Regions from separate parts of the Succinimonas sp. genome, predicted to be linked through region 2. Evidence: predicted binding sites of a transcription regulator. Region 2 holds the regulator's gene; each other region holds the start of a gene.
What was found. Region 2 encodes sigma-54, which starts transcription at its own class of promoters, with help from an activator protein. Its sites were predicted from a motif close to TGGCACNGTTTTNGCTT; they were not measured.
Positions count from the first base shown of each region.

Region 1: ACJROR_RS02410 (flagellar hook-length control protein FliK) is a predicted target of sigma-54. The motif match lies at 2,058-2,074, and genes of this name have one in related genera.
Region 3: ACJROR_RS09585 (FlgO family outer membrane protein) is a predicted target of sigma-54. The motif match lies at 1,325-1,341, and genes of this name have one in related genera.

Region 1 covers NZ_JBGVBR010000069.1:2,900-10,234, forward strand. Annotated here, with positions in the region: gene ACJROR_RS02410 (flagellar hook-length control protein FliK) at 1-2,004, opposite strand, end outside; gene ACJROR_RS02415 (hypothetical protein) at 2,240-2,554, opposite strand; gene ACJROR_RS02420 (hypothetical protein) at 3,203-3,367, opposite strand; gene ACJROR_RS02425 (hypothetical protein) at 4,145-4,309, opposite strand; gene ACJROR_RS02430 (hypothetical protein) at 4,693-4,857, opposite strand; gene fliJ (flagellar export protein FliJ) at 5,083-5,535, opposite strand; gene fliI (flagellar protein export ATPase FliI) at 5,648-6,973, opposite strand; gene ACJROR_RS02445 (FliH/SctL family protein) at 6,970-7,335, opposite strand, start outside.
Region 2 covers NZ_JBGVBR010000335.1:260-4,851, reverse strand. Annotated here, with positions in the region: partial or broken gene ACJROR_RS11930 (YihY family inner membrane protein) at 1-298, shown strand, start outside; gene ACJROR_RS11925 (PTS sugar transporter subunit IIA) at 314-787, opposite strand; gene hpf (ribosome hibernation-promoting factor, HPF/YfiA family) at 799-1,083, opposite strand; gene ACJROR_RS11915 (RNA polymerase factor sigma-54) at 1,451-3,067, opposite strand; partial or broken gene ACJROR_RS11910 (ATP-dependent DNA helicase RecG) at 3,202-4,592, opposite strand, start outside.
Region 3 covers NZ_JBGVBR010000266.1:17,346-24,680, reverse strand. Annotated here, with positions in the region: gene ACJROR_RS09590 (LPP20 family lipoprotein) at 1-187, opposite strand, end outside; gene ACJROR_RS09585 (FlgO family outer membrane protein) at 198-1,208, opposite strand; gene ACJROR_RS09580 (flagellar assembly protein T N-terminal domain-containing protein) at 1,370-2,530, shown strand; gene ACJROR_RS09575 (hypothetical protein) at 2,602-2,841, opposite strand; gene ACJROR_RS09570 (HDOD domain-containing protein) at 2,847-3,701, opposite strand; gene ACJROR_RS09565 (ThiF family adenylyltransferase) at 3,966-4,733, shown strand; gene ACJROR_RS09560 (hypothetical protein) at 4,788-6,410, shown strand; tRNA gene ACJROR_RS09555 (tRNA-Arg) at 6,471-6,545, shown strand; gene dusA (tRNA dihydrouridine(20/20a) synthase DusA) at 6,727-7,335, opposite strand, start outside.

The DNA of each region.
Region 1 (7,335 bases), on a different contig from region 2:
CCGGATATCATGAGAAGCGGCAGCGCTTCCTGAAACAGGAGCTTCGTCTTCCCGGGAAGGATCAGCATCTGATACCAGATGGTTCCCGGAAGCCGCCGTGTTAAGCTGCCGGGCTTCAGAAGCGGCATCAGGGCCGCTTTCGGGGCTCACGAAGGCCGGAGCCTCATTTTCCGGAGAGGCTGCAGCTGACGCATAAGTCTCCCCATGGTCTTTGCGAATGGTCTCCCAAACCGATTCTGCCGGCGCTGCAGCTGCGGCTTTCGGCTGCAGGCCAGTCATGACCGCCTCAGGATGGGTCTTTTCCGGGGAAGCTGAAAAGCTCTCATGAGAATCCGGAATAGAAGCTTCCCGGCTCTGATTCGTCATAACCGCCGCAGCAGAGCGGAGGTTTTCCGGAGAAATTACGGCGCTCTCATAGGTCTCCGGAATGCTCTCGGGGACTTCCGGGACAGCCGGAATAACAGCTTCTTGGATCTTAGTTATAACAGGCTCCGCAGGATCGCGCTTTTCCGGGGACATTACCGCAGTATTCTCCGGAATTGCCCTGACGTTTTCGGGTATTGTCCGGGTGCGGGCGGCAGCAATAGCCGGATCTGAGACGGCTGCCTGAGAAAACATTGCGGATCCTTCAGAAGGATTGGCCAGCTTAAGCTCGGGAGAAAGTCCCGAAACCGGCTCTTTACCGCTGACCTCTGCGGAAACCGGGGTTTCCGGCTTTGCCGCAGTCATGCCGGCAGCGTTCTCAGGAACGGCGCTTTCCTTTGCTGACACCGGAATCATATCATCTTCCGGGACATAAACCATTTCCGGAGCGCTGCTTCCCCAATCAGCGGCGTTTATCACCGCATGTCCCGCAGCATTCCCGGCGGCAACGCGGGGCAGCGCCCGGTAATCAGGAGCTATTTCTTGTGTCTTTTCATTTGTCTTTATTGCCGGATGCTCTGCGGCCCCTGCTCCGGAGATTACCGCGATGCTTTCTCCGGCATCCGTAACGGCGCTTCCGGAAACATCATCCCGGGACAGCGAGCCGGTAACCGGCAGATCTTTATCCTCCGGCATGAGGTAAGGCATGGCCCGGTAACTATGCGCTTCCGAGGCAGGATCAAGGATCAGAGCTTCAGAAGCCGCAGGGGTTAAAGATTCAGCAGCATTCCCAGCCGGGGCCGTAAATGCAGTTACTAATGTAAAGGGCATCTCCTCCGGAAGCTCCGGGGTAAGTCCGGGAGCGGCAGCGGTAACAGTGGCTTCCCTGAGCAGCGCGGGGGCGGCTTCAGTGTTATCTTCAGCGCTTTCCTGAGAATAATGACCGGCAAAAGAGGTCTTCTCTGCGGCAGAAGCTGCCAAGGCAGTATCGTCATAATCAGATGACAGCAGAACCGGATGAGAGGCAGCGGAAACGGCGCTCTCCTCCGCCGGAGCGGTGTTTCCCTGATTAAGAACGCTGATGATTTCCGGGGTTAATGCAGTTTCGGAAAACATCTCCTTTATATTTACAGATGAAGGAGCGGCAGGAAGATCCCGGCTTCCGTTGTCCGGCAAAGCGGCATACCTCCGGAGATCCTCAGAGGAGATCTCCTCCCCGGCCCGGGACAGCGGATCATAAAGCTCATAATCAGCGCTGGTAAGCTCTTCACTATAGAGCTTCTGGCTTAAATCATCATTGTCAGCGGCAAGGTCATAGAAATCAGCCTCCTTGAGAGATTCCTCCCCGGATCCGGCTGCCTCTTTTGCGTTATCTTCCTTCTGCGCCTCATTGCCGTTAAGGGGCTTCAGATCGGCGGCAATCCGGGAAGCGGCAGTATCCTGAGTCTCCGGCAAAAAACTGCCGGCCGGTTCTGCAGTGATTTCCGGCATCCGGGTCTCGCTGTCGCCTTCATTCAGAAGACTCTTAAAGGAAATGCCGTTAGAGGCGCCGCTCCCGGAAACACCGGAGGCGCCGGCAAGCGGAGTTCCCAGAGTTAACAGGGATGAAGCGCTGGAAAAATCTGCCATAACAGGTAACATTGCCGTTTCCTTAAGTCAATTACATGACTGCTTGCTGAAATACAGCACATTTGATGCAATTAACCTGCCAGAAGATAAATTTCTGCAAAAATAATTAAATAAGAGAAGCTGAATACCCGGCAGAGGTCACTTTTGAGCCGGAAAATGCAGAACCCCGGCCCCGCATAAAGGGAGCCGCGGTTCTGAGAGTGAGAGAAGAAAAGATCTGCGTCGGAAAAAAAAGCCGTCCTGACAATCACAGCCGCGCGCCAAGGTCAAAATCCTCAGCCGTAAGCTCGGTCTCATAAAGCTTCAGGCTGTAATCAGAGACTTCAGCGGAAAGGTCGTAAAAATCACCCAGAGTCCAGATTTCAGATCCGGAAGCAGCCTGACAGTCGTTAGAGGCGATTGCCGCATCAGAACCGATAAGATCGACAACCGAAACATCCTGGTCACCAAAATTGATAATGCTTTTCAGAGAAACACCTGACTGTCCCAAAGAGAGACTGCCCTGACAAATGCTTAGAGCGGAAGCGGGATTCACTGAAGCGCTGGCATTTACTGATATCATTTTGCATTCCTTAAGTTATTGATAACTGAGTTATGTAATCCTCATTGCCAGCCTGATACTTGCAAGATATCTGCCAGATGCCCTCCCTGTTTTTAAAAAATCTGCCCGAAATCCCTGGCGCAAGAAAACGTTTTCCCGGGAAAGCCTTATCCTGCCGGCTTTCCCGGGAACAGCGCCGGGGATAAAAAAAATCAGGGAGCGGGAAAAGGATGCTGCCAATGCTTTCGCATTGCCGGCGCCGGAAAAATGACAGCTCCGGTATCGGTGGCTGAAAAGCCGGGAGAACCAGGTCAGAAATGACCGTGCCTGCAATGTCATAAACGGGCGCCGGAAGAAGCGATACCGGGAATGACGGAAGAATGATTGGCAGATGCCGGATAAACAGGAGCTTATGACGTAAGAACAGCACCTGAGGTTCCCGGAAAGAGGAACAGCCGGGGAAGCTGCTCACAGCGCCCCGGCTGCCTTTTCCCTGATCTCCGCATGCCCCGGTTTGCCGGTCGGAACCTGTCTTCTCAAAGACTGTCCCGCTCCTTAAAGGATTGCCGGATACGCCGGAAATACGAAGCATCAGGTAACTCTCAATGTCCCGCGGAATATGCGGAACCTATGAGTCTGTTGCAGGTGAAGAATCTCTCCCTCATACTGTTAATTCTGGCTGAGATCACAGTCGGCATCGGTTACCGGGATCTCGTAAAGGCTGACGCTGAAATCATCGGTCTCAGCGGCCAGATCGTAAAAATCGCCCTCGCGGAAGCTTACGGCAGGAGCAGAAGAAGCGGTATTGGAAGCTACGGTATTTGCGGCGAACATCTGGGATTCCTTAAGTCATTTTTATGACTGCCTGATTGTCTTTGGAAGGTCTTTGCTTTACTTCTGCAAGATGCTTGCCACACTCTGATTTCTTCAGCAGTTCTCCTGAGGCTTTAAGGCCCTGCCATGCTTTTCTGCCGCCGCTCGCTCCCAGGCTCCCTCTTCCAGTTCTCGTAATTCCGCTCTCGCATACTTTGCCAGCGCTCCCCGCATTCCCTTTGGAAGAGCATTCCGGGCCGGCTCCGCATCTTCATCCGTAATTGCCTGGCTTACCCGCTTCAGCAGGCTGCGCCGGTATCTCTTTCAAAGAGGTCTTGCAGCTCCGGCGTAATCTCATGAATCACCTCTGTAACAGATTATCCTGCTCATCATAAAAAAAGCACCGCATGACAGCGTGTTCCTGCGGAAGCGGCAATCCGTGCTGAATACATACTACCACAAGACCGTGTTTTACCGCATTAATCCGGGAAGCTAAGAATCATCGTGTGAAATATGACGCAAAAATAAAAGGCTTCGGATGTGACTCGTACTCCGAATCATGGATGATCAGAGCTCATGTCAGATATGGTGAAAAATGTCAGGGTTAATGAAAATCCCCGCCAAGATGACGGCGGGAAAAAAAGAGAGGAAAGAAAACGGAAAAATCGGAACAGCAACAGAAAAATAGTCAGAAAACCGTCAGCAAACTGACATGCTGACACCTGACCCGACGCATCCAGGGGGCGCCCCTGAGACGGTATTACGTCAGGATAATTCATGAGATACGGTCAAATGCCCTTAATCCTGGCTGAGCTCGCAGTCGGCATCGGTTACCGGAATTTCGTAAAGGCCGGCGCTGTAATCATCGGTCTCGGCAGCCAAATCGTAAAAATCGCCCTCGCGGAAGCTTACGGCAGGAGCAGAAGAAGCGGTATTGGAAGCTACGGTATTTACGGCGAACATCTGGGATTCCTTAAGTCATTTTTATGACTGCCTGGTGGTTTGGAAATTGTCTCTGCTTATACTCTTGCAAAATACCTGCCACCATCCGGTAAAAATTCATTTTTTTCCGAAATCTTATGATTGATGAGCCGAAGCACGGGATCGCCTTCAGGAATGTGCCTTAAGACTGACAGGTGAGACTTTCTGAACAACGAAAACTCCCCGCCAGATTGCCGGCGGGGAAAAACGAGAGGAAAGAAAACGGGAAGCTGTCGTAACAGCAGCAGAAAAACTGTCAGAAAACCGTCAGCAAACTGACATGCTGACACCTGACCTGACGCATCCGGGGTCGCCCCTGAGACGGTATTACGTCAGGATAATTCATGGGATACGGTCAAATGCCCTTAATCCTGGCTGAGCTCGCAGTCGGCGTCGGTTACCGGAATTTCGTAAAGGCCGGCGCTGTAATCATCGGTCTCGGCGGCCAGATCGTAAAAATCGCCCTCGCGGAAGCTTACGGCCGGAACGGAAGAGGAGGTCTGGGAAGCTATGGTATTTGCTGCGAACATCTGGGATTCCTTAAGTCATTTTTATGACTGCCTGATTGCCTGGGGATTGTCTTTGCTTATACTGCTGCAAACAGCTTGCCAGATCCGGTTACCGCATTAAGAAAATTTCAGAAAAAAACAAAAAACGTAAAAAAATGTATTACCTCTCACAAAAAAATCGTTCCGAAGCATCCCGCAGAACCCCATGACAAACGGCTCTGTTCGGAAACAGTCTCGGGAGCGCCGTTAATCAGAGCCTCCGGAATGCACCTTGAAATACCGGTTCGTCGCCAAATCGTCACTCATCTTCTGCTCCTGCTTCACCTCCCGGGCCAGCTTTTCCTGATGTCTCTTTTCTATCAGAAATTCAATGGCCTTTCTTTTGGCCTGGATCTCCTGGTAGAAAGTCAGACGCTTGGCGGTTTCTCCCTGCACCTTGCGGAGACCGTCCAGCTGCTCCTGGGAAATCTTGTCCAGCCGCCCGATAAAGGAGGTGAAATGACTGTAGGAGGAGGTGGCTACCGGGCCCTGCAATCCCTTATTGGTAAGCTCGGAGGAATAGAACGACCGGTACTGGTTTAGAGCGTCCAGCTGTCTTTTAAAGCTGCGTTCGGATTCCAGCGCCATGAGATAGGCGTTTCTGGCCTCATCCTCCTTGTCCCGGAGTCTTTCCAGAAGAAGACTTAAAGCATTGCTCATGACATCCTCGCCGTAACCGCAGCCCTTCCCGCTGTCATTATTTCGTCATTATTTCGTCCCGTCATCATCTCGTCATTATCTCATTATTGTCCCGCAGGCTTCCCGGGTGCCGCTACTGCATCAGCGTCTGGCAGAGCTGCTTCAGCCCATCCACTGAGTCCTTGTAGGGAATAACCTCCTTCATCTTCTGCTGGAGGAAGCTGTCAATATAAGGCTTCATCTTAATGGCCCGGTCAATGCGGGGATCCGCTCCGGCCTGGTAGGCTCCGATGGAAATCAGATCCCGGTTCTGCTCGTAAAGGGAGTAGCACTGCTTCACCGCCCGGGCCATGTTCATATGCTCGTCGGAGGTTACCATGGGCATAACGCGGGAAATGGACTTCTCCACGTCAATGGCCGGATAGTGCCCGCTGTCCGCAAGAGCCCGGGACAGCACGATATGACCGTCCAGAATGGCCCGGGCCGAATCGGCGATGGGATCCTGCAGGTCATCGCCTTCGGTGAGCACGGTGAAGAATGCGGTAATGGAGCCCTGCTTTTCCGAACCGTTGCCGGCTCTTTCCACCAGGGCCGGCAGCCGGGCAAACACCGAAGGCGGATAGCCCTTGGTGGCCGGCGGCTCCCCGATGGCCAGAGCGATTTCACGCTGAGCCTGGGCATAGCGGGTCAGAGAATCCATGAGGAGCAGCACGTCCTTGCCCTGATCCCGAAAATATTCCGCAATGGCCAGAGAGGTTTCGCAGCCCTTAAGCCGCATCAAAGGGGAAGCGTCTGCCGGAGCCGCCACCACCACCGAACGGGCCCGGCCCTCCTGCCCCAGGATATCCTCAATAAATTCCTTCACCTCGCGGCCGCGTTCCCCGATAAGCCCCACCACCGTGACATCGGCGGCAGATCCCCGGGTCATCATCCCCAGAAGCACCGACTTTCCTACGCCGGATCCGGCAAAAAGCCCCATGCGCTGCCCCTTGCCCACGGTGATCACCGAGTTTATGGCCCGCACTCCCACGTCCATGGGATCCTTGATGGGCTTCCGGGCCAGGGGATTCATGCGCTGGGGGGTAAAATTCTCCCGGCGATCCTTTATGAGAGGGCCCAAACCGTCAATGGGCTGCCCGATGCCGTCAATTACCCGCCCCAGAAGATGCATGCCGTAGGGAATGGCGCTTCCGGAGGAGATGGGGGTAACCCGGGCTCCGGGCACTACTCCCTTCAGATCCTCCGAAGGCATAAGATAGATTTTATCGCCGGCAAAGCCCACCACCTCGGCATCCATAGTGCCCGAGACGGTTTCGATGCGGCAGATGGAACCCACGGCGGCCCTGAGCCCCACCGCCTCCAGGGTCAGACCCACCACCCGGGTAAGTCGGCCGGAAACCCGGGGGCTCTCGGGGCCGCCGGGGATCATGCAGTTCTGCAGACTGTCCAGAATGGTCATGACTTAGCGCCTCCGGGAGCGGGGGTAATACCGGATCTCACGGGTTTTCTGCCCCCGGGGGCCGGAGATATGCCTCCCTGAGCCGGAGACACCGCCCGGGGCGGCTCCGGAGGAGCTTCCTCAGGAGGCTCGGCCGCCTTAAGAACCTCCTCGCAGGAGGGATCCTGAGCGAAGGAGGAGTTTTGAGAAGCATCCTTCCGCCGCTCCCGGTTCATGGCCAGAAACTCCGCCAGAAAAGCGTCAATTCTTTCCTCTATATTGATTTCAATGCTGCTCATGGCCACGTCGGCCCGGAGATCTCCGGGCTTAAGGGAGGGATCCGGCACGAGGCGCACGGCGGGATTGTTAAGAATGACTTTGAC
Region 2 (4,592 bases):
GGAAATCATAAAGAGGGGTTTTACTTTCTATATTGTGAATTTTTCCAGCTATGCCAATGTTTACGGCGCCATAGCAGCAGTTCCGATTCTGATGCTGTGGGTATATGTTAACTGGTATGTAATTCTGGTAGGCGCTGAGGTTGCCGCCTCCATTAAGGCATATGGAGAGATTACCCAGTCAGCTGACAAAGCTGCGGCCGTGGCTGCCGCCAAGGATGCGGAAAAGGCAGTCCGGGCCAAGGCGGAGAATCTTATCAAGGAAGAGGAAACTGAGGCTGAAAAACAGCTGGAGCTGTAAACAGCGGTTCCGGTATTACGGTGATTTTTCCCTGGCGCAGACATTCACAATAAGGAGATAAATCTGATTGGGGATGTTGCGCAGGGATCTTATGGATTTGGTGATGGCGATATCAGAAAGAATCAGGGACGTTTCTTCAATGGTATCCGCATCCTCTTCAACGGTATCCTGATGAAGAAACAGCGCCAAGATAATATCGGCCTTGATATCCTCCATCTGCCCGTATGATATGGGATTTTCCAAAACCAGAAAGACCGCAGATTCCGCCGCGCTGTCGGGAATTATCATGTGCGGCAGGGCAAAACCGTTCTGAATATAGGTGGTGCCTATCTTTTCCCGGCTGTTCAGTCCGGTAATGATTTCCGTATTGCTAAGGCCGGTCAGACTGGCTCCCTGAGCAGCAATGATCTCGAAAATTTTTTTGCGGCTGTAACAAAGAACGGGGCTCATTACCCCGTTTTTCTTAAGTATAGATGATAAATCGAACATTACCGAAAAGCTTACTTGGTTAACTTCTCTTTGTGCCTTACTAACTGGCGTTCAAGTTTATCCACAAGTGCATCAATGGCGGCATACATCGTTTCGGCACCGGCTTCAGCAAAAAGATCGTCACCCTTAACGGCAATTCTGGCTTCAGCCTTATGCACGAGGTTTTCAATGGAAAGGATAACGTTAACAGACTTAACATACTCTTCAAGACGTTTCATATGATCCATCTTGTCGTTAACATAATTACGCAGCGCTTCGGTAACTTCAATATTATGACCGGTTATATTTATCTGCATAGAAACTCCTCAGTCTGGTGAATCTTAAAGCGAGATTCAGAGCTTTAGCTACGGCCCTCGCCATAGTTATAGTTTTATTTTAGATGTCTCTGACCTGTTAAATCCAGTCTTTAAGTCGCAAATGGTGATACCATCCATGGTTTTTAAGTACTATTGATTAAAAAGTGAACAAAAAAGGAGATAAACAGGATACGGGGTAACAGAGAGTCAGGGAAAGCGACGAAGCTTTGCCGGAAACGAGGCCGCATTAGTGCTTACGGCCCTGATGCTGTTATTTACAGTATCCTAAGATAAAGAAAGTTTGTCTTAGGATATAAACACCTCGGAGACTTTCCAAAACCGGGACTCCGCCATGAAGTCATATTGCTCAGCAGAATTTTTTTCTGAGATTTGATGACTCGATGTTAAGGGATTCGCGATATTTGGCAACAGTGCGTCTGGCTACCATAATCCCCTCGTTTTTCAGGATTTCCGACAGCTGACTGTCGCTGAGAGGATGGGATACGTCTTCTTCGTCAATAAGCTTTTTTATTTTTGCCCGTATGGCCGTTGACGAAAAGGTACCGCCGTTTTCCGTATTAACCGAGCTGGAAAAAAAGTACTTCAGCTCAAATGTACCCTGGGGGGTGTACATGTATTTTTCCGTGGTTACCCGGGATACGGTAGATTCATGAATGCCGATCTGAGAAGCCACGTCATTGAGCACCAATGGCTTCATTGCCTGCGGGCCCTTTTCAAAAAAATCCTGCTGCTCATTTGCTATGCACGTGGCTACCTTGAGCAGTGTGTCATTTCTCTTATTCAGGCTCTGAATAAACCAGTTGGCTTCCTGAAGATGGGATTTCAGATACTTGCTGTCTTCCGGCGATTTTACCGTTTGAATCATGGCACTGTAGGTTTCATTGATTTTGAGCCGGGGAACCGCAGCCGGGTTAAGCTCGGCCACCCATTTATTGTTTTTGCGCACAATTGCCACATCAGGAACAATATACTCCCTTGATTCATGATCGATGGTACGGCCCGGGTACGGTTCAAGATTTTTAATGATTCCTACGGCCTCTCGCAGTAATTGCTCATTTTTGACCTTTGTTTTTTTCTGCAGGGCGCTGATATCGTTAGCAGCCAGAAGATTCAGATATTCCCTGATTATCTGCCGGGCCAGCATTATGACAGGTTCGGTATCATCATATTCATCAAGCTGAGTCAGCAGGGTTTCTTCAAGATTTCTTCCGGCGACTCCCACGGGATCAAAATGCTGAATAACGCGGAGCACTCTGTCAATTTCTTCGGTGGTGGTACTGGGATATTGCTTCTGAACAGCTATAAGCAGATCTTCATTGGATTCGGCAAGATATCCGGATTCCTTTATTCCGTCGATGATGACCTCACCGATGAATTGTTCCTGAGGGGTTCCCCTGGTAAGGTTAAGCTGCCACAGGAGATGCTCCTTGAGACCGTAGGCAGTTTCTCCCTGATAGGTATCATCGGCTCCCTCGTAGGTTTTTCCCGCGGAAACGCCGGCAGAATAGTTCTCATTCCAGGTGTCGAATTCGTGATTGTCAATTTCAGCGGAGGATGGTGATTCCGAGACATTTGCGGCTTCCGGAGGAGCCGTTTCGGCCGGAAAATCAGCACTGTATTCATTTTCATAAAAATCGCCGCTGCCTTCCAGCTGTTTTGAAGAGCTCAATTCAGCACTGGAATTATATGGCACGTCATCGCTGGTTACCGGCTTGTCAGCGCCGAAGGAATCATCATCCTGTTTTTCCTGGCTGCTTTGCTGTTCAGTGATGGCGTCCAAAGAGGTGGTGGCGGATTCTGCGGAATCTTCTGTTTCCAAAAGGGGATTTCTGTCCAGAGTTTCCTGAATTTCTATTTCAAGTTCCTGCTGAGAAAGCTGCAAAAGCCGAATAGCCTGCTGCAGCTGAGGAGTCATTGCAAGGGTCTGAGTTACTGACTGTCTCAGATTAAGCATGTTTTTCATGAACAATCTCCCCCTGTAGATTCTCGGATAGGTTGCCGGCTGATTTTGTCAAGGGGATATTGTGCACTACCGGAGAGGCTTCGTATATCAGAGAGTTTGTTTATTGTGAGCCTCGCAAAAACTCAGAAGCAATTTTAAGCCTTGCCCGCCTTTTCTCCATCAGGATACCAGCGTTTGAGCAAAGAGCTTTCCAGTTCCGGATGCTTGCTGTGAATGGCGGCGGCGATTTCGGCTCCCTGTTCCAGAAGGGGCTCATCGCGGAACAGATTCGCCGCCCGGAAAATCATTTCTCCGGTCTGCCGGGTTCCCATCAGATCTCCGGGCCCTCTGATTTCCAGATCCTTCTCGGCAATGTAAAAGCCGTCGGTGCTTTCCTTTAGCACTTCCATTCTTTCAATGCCGGCCGGGCTGATGTTCCCTGAGCACAGGAGACAGCAGTAGGATTCGATTTTGCCGCGGCCCACTCTGCCGCGCAGCTGATGAAGCTGGGCCAGACCGTAGCGCTCTGCGTTTTCTATTACGATAAGAAAAGCATTGGGAACGTCAACGCCGACCTCGATTACGGATGTGGCTACCAGAATGTCGGTTTCTCCGTTCTTGAATCTGATCATGGCTTCTTCTTTTTCGGAGGGCTTCATCTGTCCGTGAACGATATCAATGCTGAGTCCGGGCAGATTTTCCTGAAGATAGTCTCTGGCATTTTCAGTATCCTGGCATTCCTCCAGAGTGTCCGATTCGTTTACCAGACAGCAGACCCAGTAAACCTGCAGGTGTTTCCGGCAGTTTTCCATGATTTTTGGGATCAGCTTATGCTTGTTATCAATGGAGAGCATAAAGGTTTTGATGGGGGTTCTGCCAGGAGGAAGTTCGTCAATCACCGATACCTTCATGTCAGCATACATTGTCTGGGCCAGCGTGCGGGGTATGGGGGTTGCCGTCATGGCCAGCATATGAGGCGTTTTACCGTCTTTTTCAGCCTTGCTGCGCAGTCTAAGCCTTTGATCTACGCCGAAACGATGCTGTTCATCGATGATAATTAGCTTCAGGTTTGCATAATGCACCGATTCCTGAAAAATCGCATGGGTTCCGATAATGATCCCCGCTTCTCCGCTTTCGATGAGTCTGAGCTCCTCTTTTCTTCGCGCCGCCTTGTATTTTCCCAGCAGGGTGGCTGTTTTTATGTTCAGAGGGGCAAACAGTTTGGCAATTTTTTCAGCATGCTGTTCGGCCAGGATTTCTGTGGGAGCCATGATGGCAGCCTGACAGCCGTTACCCACGGCAGTCAGGGCGGCCATAGCGGCCACCAGCGTTTTGCCTGATCCCACATCGCCCTGAACCAAACGGTTCATAGGAATATCGCTCATGAGATCCTGAATAATCTCCTCGGTAACCCGCTTCTGAGCATTGGTGGGCTGAAAGGGCAGGGCTGCGATAAATCTTTTCAGGAGCTCCGGTACGGGCTTAAGCGCAAAACCGTTGTTCTGACTGTTCATTTCCCGCAGTCTGATGAGACTGAGCTGATGCG
Region 3 (7,335 bases), on a different contig from region 2:
CCCGCATGGCCTGCAGAATCCGGTCATCTCCCGTAGGCCCCGGCTGCCGGGAAATCACGGCATAACCGGTAGCCCGCATGATAGGATAGCGCGAGAGCTCCTGAACACCGCTTTCATATCCGGAGGAAGAACACCCTCCCGCAATAAAGAGCAGGAAGCAAAGGCCTGCCGCAGCTAGAGTTTTCATATAACCTCTCCTATCTTCTGTCATACTGACTCTGGTTCCTGACATCCCGGATAATGGCATCATGGTAAAGCGAGCTTGAGGCCGGATAGATCTCGGGATTCACGCATTTGGCCCGGCAGGAGGACATGCCGTTGCAGTAGGAGCAGGGAATGTCCGCATTGCCGCGGCTGGTGGCGGAGGTGCCGTCCACCCGGTATGAAGCATTTTCCGTGCCGGAAGAGGCCGGAAGAGGCTTTCCGGAGGATGGTTTTCCGGAATTATTTCTGTGAGCGGCGGACTGAGCCGGCTTGGCAGCAGGCTTCGCCGCGGGTTTTGCCGCTCTCTGGGGAGCCGGAGCGGGCTTTTTGGCGGGAGCCCTGCTTAAATTGCGGAGCGGCGGAACGTTCTTTTTCGCCTGGCTGTTCCCGGCGGCGGCCATGGCCGGATCATATACCGGGTTGTCCCCGCAGGTTCTGGGATACTTGCGGTAGCATTCCGGCAGGGTGTCATAGGGGATAAAGATGTCCGATGCTCCCTCCACCACGGAATTACGGAGATTAACCAAACGGCCGTACACCATGACCCCGTCATCATTCCGGCTCATGGTGCCGCTTAAAATGTGGGTTACATTGGCCTTGCCGGCAAGCTTTTGCCAGTTGCGGCTGTAAATATAGTCACCGTTCGGGGTGATCTCCAGCCAGCCGGTGAGCTTGTATTCCAGCACCTGATAGCCATGACGGTGGAGACCGGCCACAAACTGCTCCGCAAGCTCCCGGCCCAGCCAGTCCGTATGCTCCAGAGATGCCACGTCCACCGGGGTGGCAATGGCGACCCGGGGCCGGTTGCCGGTGTCATTAATGGATGCGACCACCTCCGTTACCAGCTTGTCCGCATACGGCTTCAGGCCTTCTCCCGAACGGCGATCCGGAGCTTTTTGCTGCGCAGCTTCCGGATTCTGCGCTGCCGCCGGAGCCGGGGAAGCGCATCCGGCAAGGCAGAGCAGCATAAATGCCGCCATGGTGTATAAGAACGCTTTTATCATAACTCTGTCCTCTGTCATGCGCGCTGCTGTCGTATATATGTACGCTGATTCATGAATACCTCTGATGTCATGTATCTCCGCGATATTTTTTTGGCGCATTTTCTCTGGTATGTATAATGCAATGATTATGCCGGGAGTCAATTTTTCAGGAAGTTATCGTTATGCTGAAACACATCATTTTGCTGTTCCTGCTCTTTATTGCAGGCATGGGAACCGCCTTCGCCCAGTGGTTCGAGGCCGAAGGATCCGCGCAGATCCGCAACGGAGACACCCCGGCCGCCCGGCAGGAGGCCATTGACGATGCCATGCGTCAGGTAATGCTGGAATCAGGGTCATTTGTCACCTCCAGTCAGAATGTCCGGGACGGGGTGATATCGGATGACAGCTTCAATATAGCATCCTCCGGCAATATCAGACAGTACATTCTTCTTTCTGAAAAGAAGGACGGCAGCTTCTTCCGGGTAAAAATAAGAGTATTTGTGGATACCGTGCAGAATAAATGTCTGGGAGCAGCCTGGAAAAAGACCATTATGCCGGTTCTTTTTATCTATGACCGGGAGCAGTTTCAGGAAAGCATGCACGGACTTCAGGGCATAAATGCCGCCGTCACGAGAGAGGTTACCCGCATGCTCTCCGGCCTGGGCGGCGTGATAACAAAATCCTACTACGACAGAAACCTGGGCATTGATCCCCTGAAGCGCGCTCCCGACAGCAAAAAGCTTGAGGAAACCCTGAGACAGCTGTCACGGAATTTTGACGCCGAATACCTCCTCACCGGAGTCATCAGAGACCTCTCCCGTTCCCGCTCCGACGACGGCTGGCTTAGCGCCTTCGGCGATGAAATCCGTGAGTTCAGCATCAGCTTCTATCTCTTTGACGGTCTCTCGGGAGAGCAGATCTCCGGCAGCGACTACCATGCCGCCGCCGTGTGGAATCCTGATTCCGGAGCCGGGGTGCAGAGCCGGGAGTTCTGGACCTCGCCCTACGGTCAGGAAATCAAAAAGATCCTGGAACGGGGAGCCCGGGAGGCCGCGGAGATCGTGGCCTGCAGAAAGCCGCTGGCCCGGATCCTGAAGGTGGATGCGGGGAACGGCAGCGTGCTTATCAACATGGGCAGCAGAAACAACCTGAAACAGGGCACGCGGTTTTTTATTGACCATCGGGGCATGTTTACCGACAAGGACGGCCACCTGCGCTTTACCGAGGATCGGGCCAGAACCCCACTCAGAACCGCAGAGGTTTACGAAGACACCGCCCTGCTGACTCCCCTGGGCACAGCCAACGGCAACGTGCAAATTGACGATATCGCCCATATTGAATAGGCTGAAAATGGCGGCGGGGTGAATAGAAAAGGCCGGCGAAAGCCGGCCTTCCTGTTACTTGGCTGTTGCTGTTACTCGGCCTCCATTTTGCTTAAGAGGCTCCGCACCCGTTCCGTCCAGTTCTTCTGGTTTTCCGTAATGCGCAGATTCTGGCACCGGGCCTCGTTAAGCTCCGCTTCCAGGGCCTGCTTTTCCTGCAAAAGATCCCCCTGAGCAGCCTTCAGAGCATCGCGCTCCTTTTCCGCCGCCCTGAAGTCAGTGATTCTTTTTTCCAGCATATCAAAAAATTCATTAAGCTCGCCGGTGTTCATGACCGCTACTCCCGTTCCTCCACCAGTCCCTGCTCCTTCATCCACTCCCGGATGTCCGCAATGCTTTTCTCATCTGTCAGACTGACATAAGCCTCATCCGGGTTTTTGGGAACCCTGAGACGGAGGCCGCGGGCTTCGGCATATTCAATGAACTGCTTCGCAAAAGCCAGAGAATTGGCGTAAAACTCCACCGCATTGTCAGGCTCCTGACACATGACGCTTTCGAAGGACTTGTCAAAATGCCAGTGTCTGAGAATGGCGGTGCCCAGCGGATATTTAATTTTTTCCGCAGCGGTTTTCAGATCCTCGTAATCCAGCTTGTAGCCCTTCCCCTGCCCCAGCACATAGGTATCGACCTCCACCAGAAACGGCAGGTATCCGATATTGAGCAGCGAGCTGGCCAGCACCACATAGTCATAAACCAGGTTGGGCATGATGCCGTAACGGATGGCGCAAATGGTCAGGGCATACGAGCAGACCATGAAGCTCCGGGAAATTTCATCATGACAGTATTTGACCACCACGGAATTTCTGAAATAGAAGCTTTGTTCTATGGCCAGAGCCAGAGCCATGGAAACCGTGCTGTTAAGACCGATGCGGCTGATGGCGGCCGGAAGAGAGGTAATGGTGGTGCCGGGATTGGAATATCTCAGAGTCTGGGACAGCCTGATAACCTGAGCGGTAACCCCTGTATCGGAACCGATCACCCGGGCCAGCTCCTTGGTGGTGACATTAGAATCTCCTACCAGACGGCTCAGCTTCGTTACCAGCTCCGGCATGGCCGGAATAATCAGATTGTCATTTTTCAGAGAAGCCGCCAGCCTGTTGACAAGCATGTCCAAATCAGAAATAGATGCCATGAATAATCTCGCAAAACCAGAAAATAGCCCAAGCAGTTCCAAACATATCCCGAGAAACTGCAAAACTCGAACACTCCGCTTATCCCGTGCGAGCGGAGCGGCCCGGCCGGAGCTGAACCGCCGGGGTCATTTATTCTTATCACGCTCAGCCAGCTTTCTGATAAAATGATACAACAAAACAGGGAATTATTTATTGCTGAAATGCCAATTTTCGGCATTTCCTGGAAACTCAGGCTGTTTGTCGTTCCCCGCGCAGGTTAAGTCATGATTATCACAGATACTATTCTGCATCGTTTCAGAGGAATCAGGGCCGTATACGGAGAAAACGCCTTCCGGAAATTTGCCGCCGCTCATGTGTTCATTGCCGGCGTTGGCGGCGTGGGTTCCTGGTGCGCCGAGTCCCTGATCCGCTCCGGCATCGGCAGCATCACCATGCTGGACTGCGACACCATCGAGGACAGCAATTCCAACCGGCAGCTTCATACCATGCAAAGCTCTTTGGGCCGGCTTAAAGCCGCAGCTCTGGCGGAAAGGTTTCGCGACATTAATCCGGAAGCCCGCATCAGCATCGTCACCGAAAGGCTGTCCGCTGCCAATCTCGCGGAATGCGTCCCCCCTGATGCCGACATTTATATTGACGCCATTGACGATTTGCCGGTCAAGGCGGCTCTTATCAGCTTTGCGCACCGGGATCTCGGAAAAACCATTATCGTTTCCGGCGGCGCCGGCGGCAAAAGGAACCCCGGCTTGCTGAAAACTGCTGACCTCGCCGCCTCCTTTAATGACGCCCTGCTCTCCCGGCTTCGGAGCATCCTCAGAAGAGATTTCGGCTACCCGCCCGCTCCGGCCCCCATGGGACTTACCGCCGTATTCAGCTCCGAAAAGGGCATTTCCGGACGGGAGGCCTCTCCGGAGGGAAGCGATATCCCGCCCTTCGGAGCTCTGATGTGCGTGACCGCTTCCCAGGGACTTATGATGGGAAGCGAGGTACTGAAAAGGCTGGCGGGAGACCCGGGAGCAGCCCCGGCATAAGGCTGCCATTACTTCCGGAACATAGTATCAGAGCAGAAACGGAGACAGGTTTTTATGGATCGTGAAAAGGCCAAGGAATATCTGAAAAGCATGCTGCCCCAGTATCTTAAGAAAAGAGGGATACTGCCCAGCGGATACTTTAACTGCCTGAATCCCGCTCATCGCGACCCGCGGCCCATGATGAGCTTTAACCCCAAGGATAATACGGTGCACTGCTTCGGCTGCGGGGCCACCTATGACATTTTCGGGGTGCTGGGCCTTGACTATGGCTTAAACTCCTATGCCGAACAGTTTAACCGGGCCTGCGAGCTTTTTCTGCCGGAACAGGCCATTCAGCCGCCTCAGATCCGCGCTGCCGGAATCCGCCAGCTGGGATCCCGCTCCCAGCCGGAAAAGGCGGTGGATTATTCCGCTTACCTCCGGGAGTGCGCCAGAAGAGTTACCCAGACGGACTATTTTCGGGATATCGGCATCTCGGCGGATATCATCCAGAAATACAATCTCGGCATGGATCCCGAGTTCAAGGGAGCCAACGGCGATACCTTTCCGGCTGTCATTATTCCCCACGGCATCTACGGCTTTCTGGCCATTAATCTCGAAGAACCCGAGGACAGCGCCTTCCGGCTTTACTACGGCCGGGACAGTCTGTTCAATCCCCTGATTCCGGAAAACGCCGAAAAAATCTTCATTACCTTCACGGAGCTGGAGGCCCTGGCCCTGCTGGAGCTGGGAGCTCCGGTCATCGCTCTCGGGAACAGCTCCAACATCAGCGAGCTTATCACCGTCATGAGCCAGATGCCCCGGAACCGCATCTGCTATCTCACGGATTCCGAGGATCCGGACTGGCGCGGCCTCTATGACATTATCAAAAACGAGCTTGCCGCGCTTAACATTAAGTGCGAGGTGCTGAATCTGGCGTACCCCTGGCAGAACGTGGCGGAATATCTCACCCGGGATCGGGAGGACTTTGCCGCCCGCCTGGGCCATCTGGACAAAATCATTCATGCCGCCGGAAAACGTCTGCCGGAGATCCTGCATTTTGATCCCATTACCGATGAGGAAAGCTTTTTGGAGCCTTCATTCCTGCCGGGCATTTATGCCGTCTGCTGTTCCCCGGCGGTAAGACGCCGTCTCACGGCAGTCTGGGTCACTCATGCCGATCCGGAAGCCATGCGCTACATCTATGTTTCCGGAGAAAGGGACTGGGAGCTTCTGGGGCAGCATATCTACGAAAGCTCCCGGCTCCTTTCGGAAAAGTATTCCCTGCAGTTCCCGAAAATCGAGCTCTTCGCTCTCCGGGACGGCCTTGCTCCGGAGGAAGCCGCCCGGCAAATACTGAATCTTCTTCTGGCCCGCTGCCTCAAAAATGAAACCGAAAACACCATCCTGATAAATGCGGGATCCCATCAGGGGGCGCCGCAGCGCTGGAACTGGTACCTCGCTCTAATGAACGAGCTCAGCCAGAGCATCGCCGCTCTCAAAACCGCGGTGGTGATATTTTTCAGGAAGGAGGAAGAAGAACTGGCCGCGGAAATCGGAAATCAGGTTTTAACCATCAGCTCCCCGCTGGATCCGGAAGCGGATCCCGGTGATGAGGAAGCGGACAGCGCTCAGGCAACGGTCGCCACCAGAGAAAACAGCGGCGAACCGGTATCCTTTGAAATCAGGCTGGAATAGACGCAGACGCAAACAAAACAATGGACAAACACCGGCAACTTGCTATAATTGCGGTGCTTTCTCTCCATAGTTAAATGGATATAACGGCCCCCTCCTAAGGGGCAGTTACAGGTTCGATTCCTGTTGGGGAGGCCATTTCAGACAGAGCGGGTTTATATAATTTATTCCGTTCTCTCTTTCAGCTTCTCAGCCTCGCATTGCCCCTCTTTTTGTTACAGCTTCTTTCGGTTATCTCTTCTCCCGGCTGGCGCTTTCTCTTCTTCCTGATGGTCTTTTTTCAGCCAGCAGGATGTTTGCGCGGGGGGAACACCCTGACTTACGGCGTTACTGCCTCCTGCCCGGAGTTCTCCCCGCCGGAGAGAGACGGCTCCTCCACCAGCCTTAACGCCTCCTCCAAAACCTCAATGCCGGCCCCGGGGAGATGCTGATGGAGGCTCAGGTACTGACGGAATTTCCGGGCATTGGGACAGGACTGAAACATGCCGGTAAAATGTCTCACGATATGCTTAAGAGGCTCTCCCGCTGCAAGCTCGTGCTCAATGTAGGGATACATGGCCCTGATAACCTCAGCCCGGGAGCGGGGGCCCTGCCCGGGACTCCGGGATTCCCCGAAAATTCTGAAATCGGCCTCCTCCAGAATATAGGGATCCCGGTAAAGAGCCCGTCCCATCATCACTCCGTCCACCCGTTTCAAATGAGCTTCTGCGGCGGAAAGATCCATGATATTGCCGTTAATCCCCACAAACATGTCCGGAAAATCCTGCTTTATCCGGTACACCGCGTCATAGTCCAGGGGCGGCTTTTCGCGGTTATCCTTGGGACTGACATTAAGACAGGCGTTTCTGGCATGCAGGATCACCCCGTCCGCTCCGGCATCATAAATGGTCTTAACCAGCTCTCTGGTAAAATCATACCCCTGAAGCTC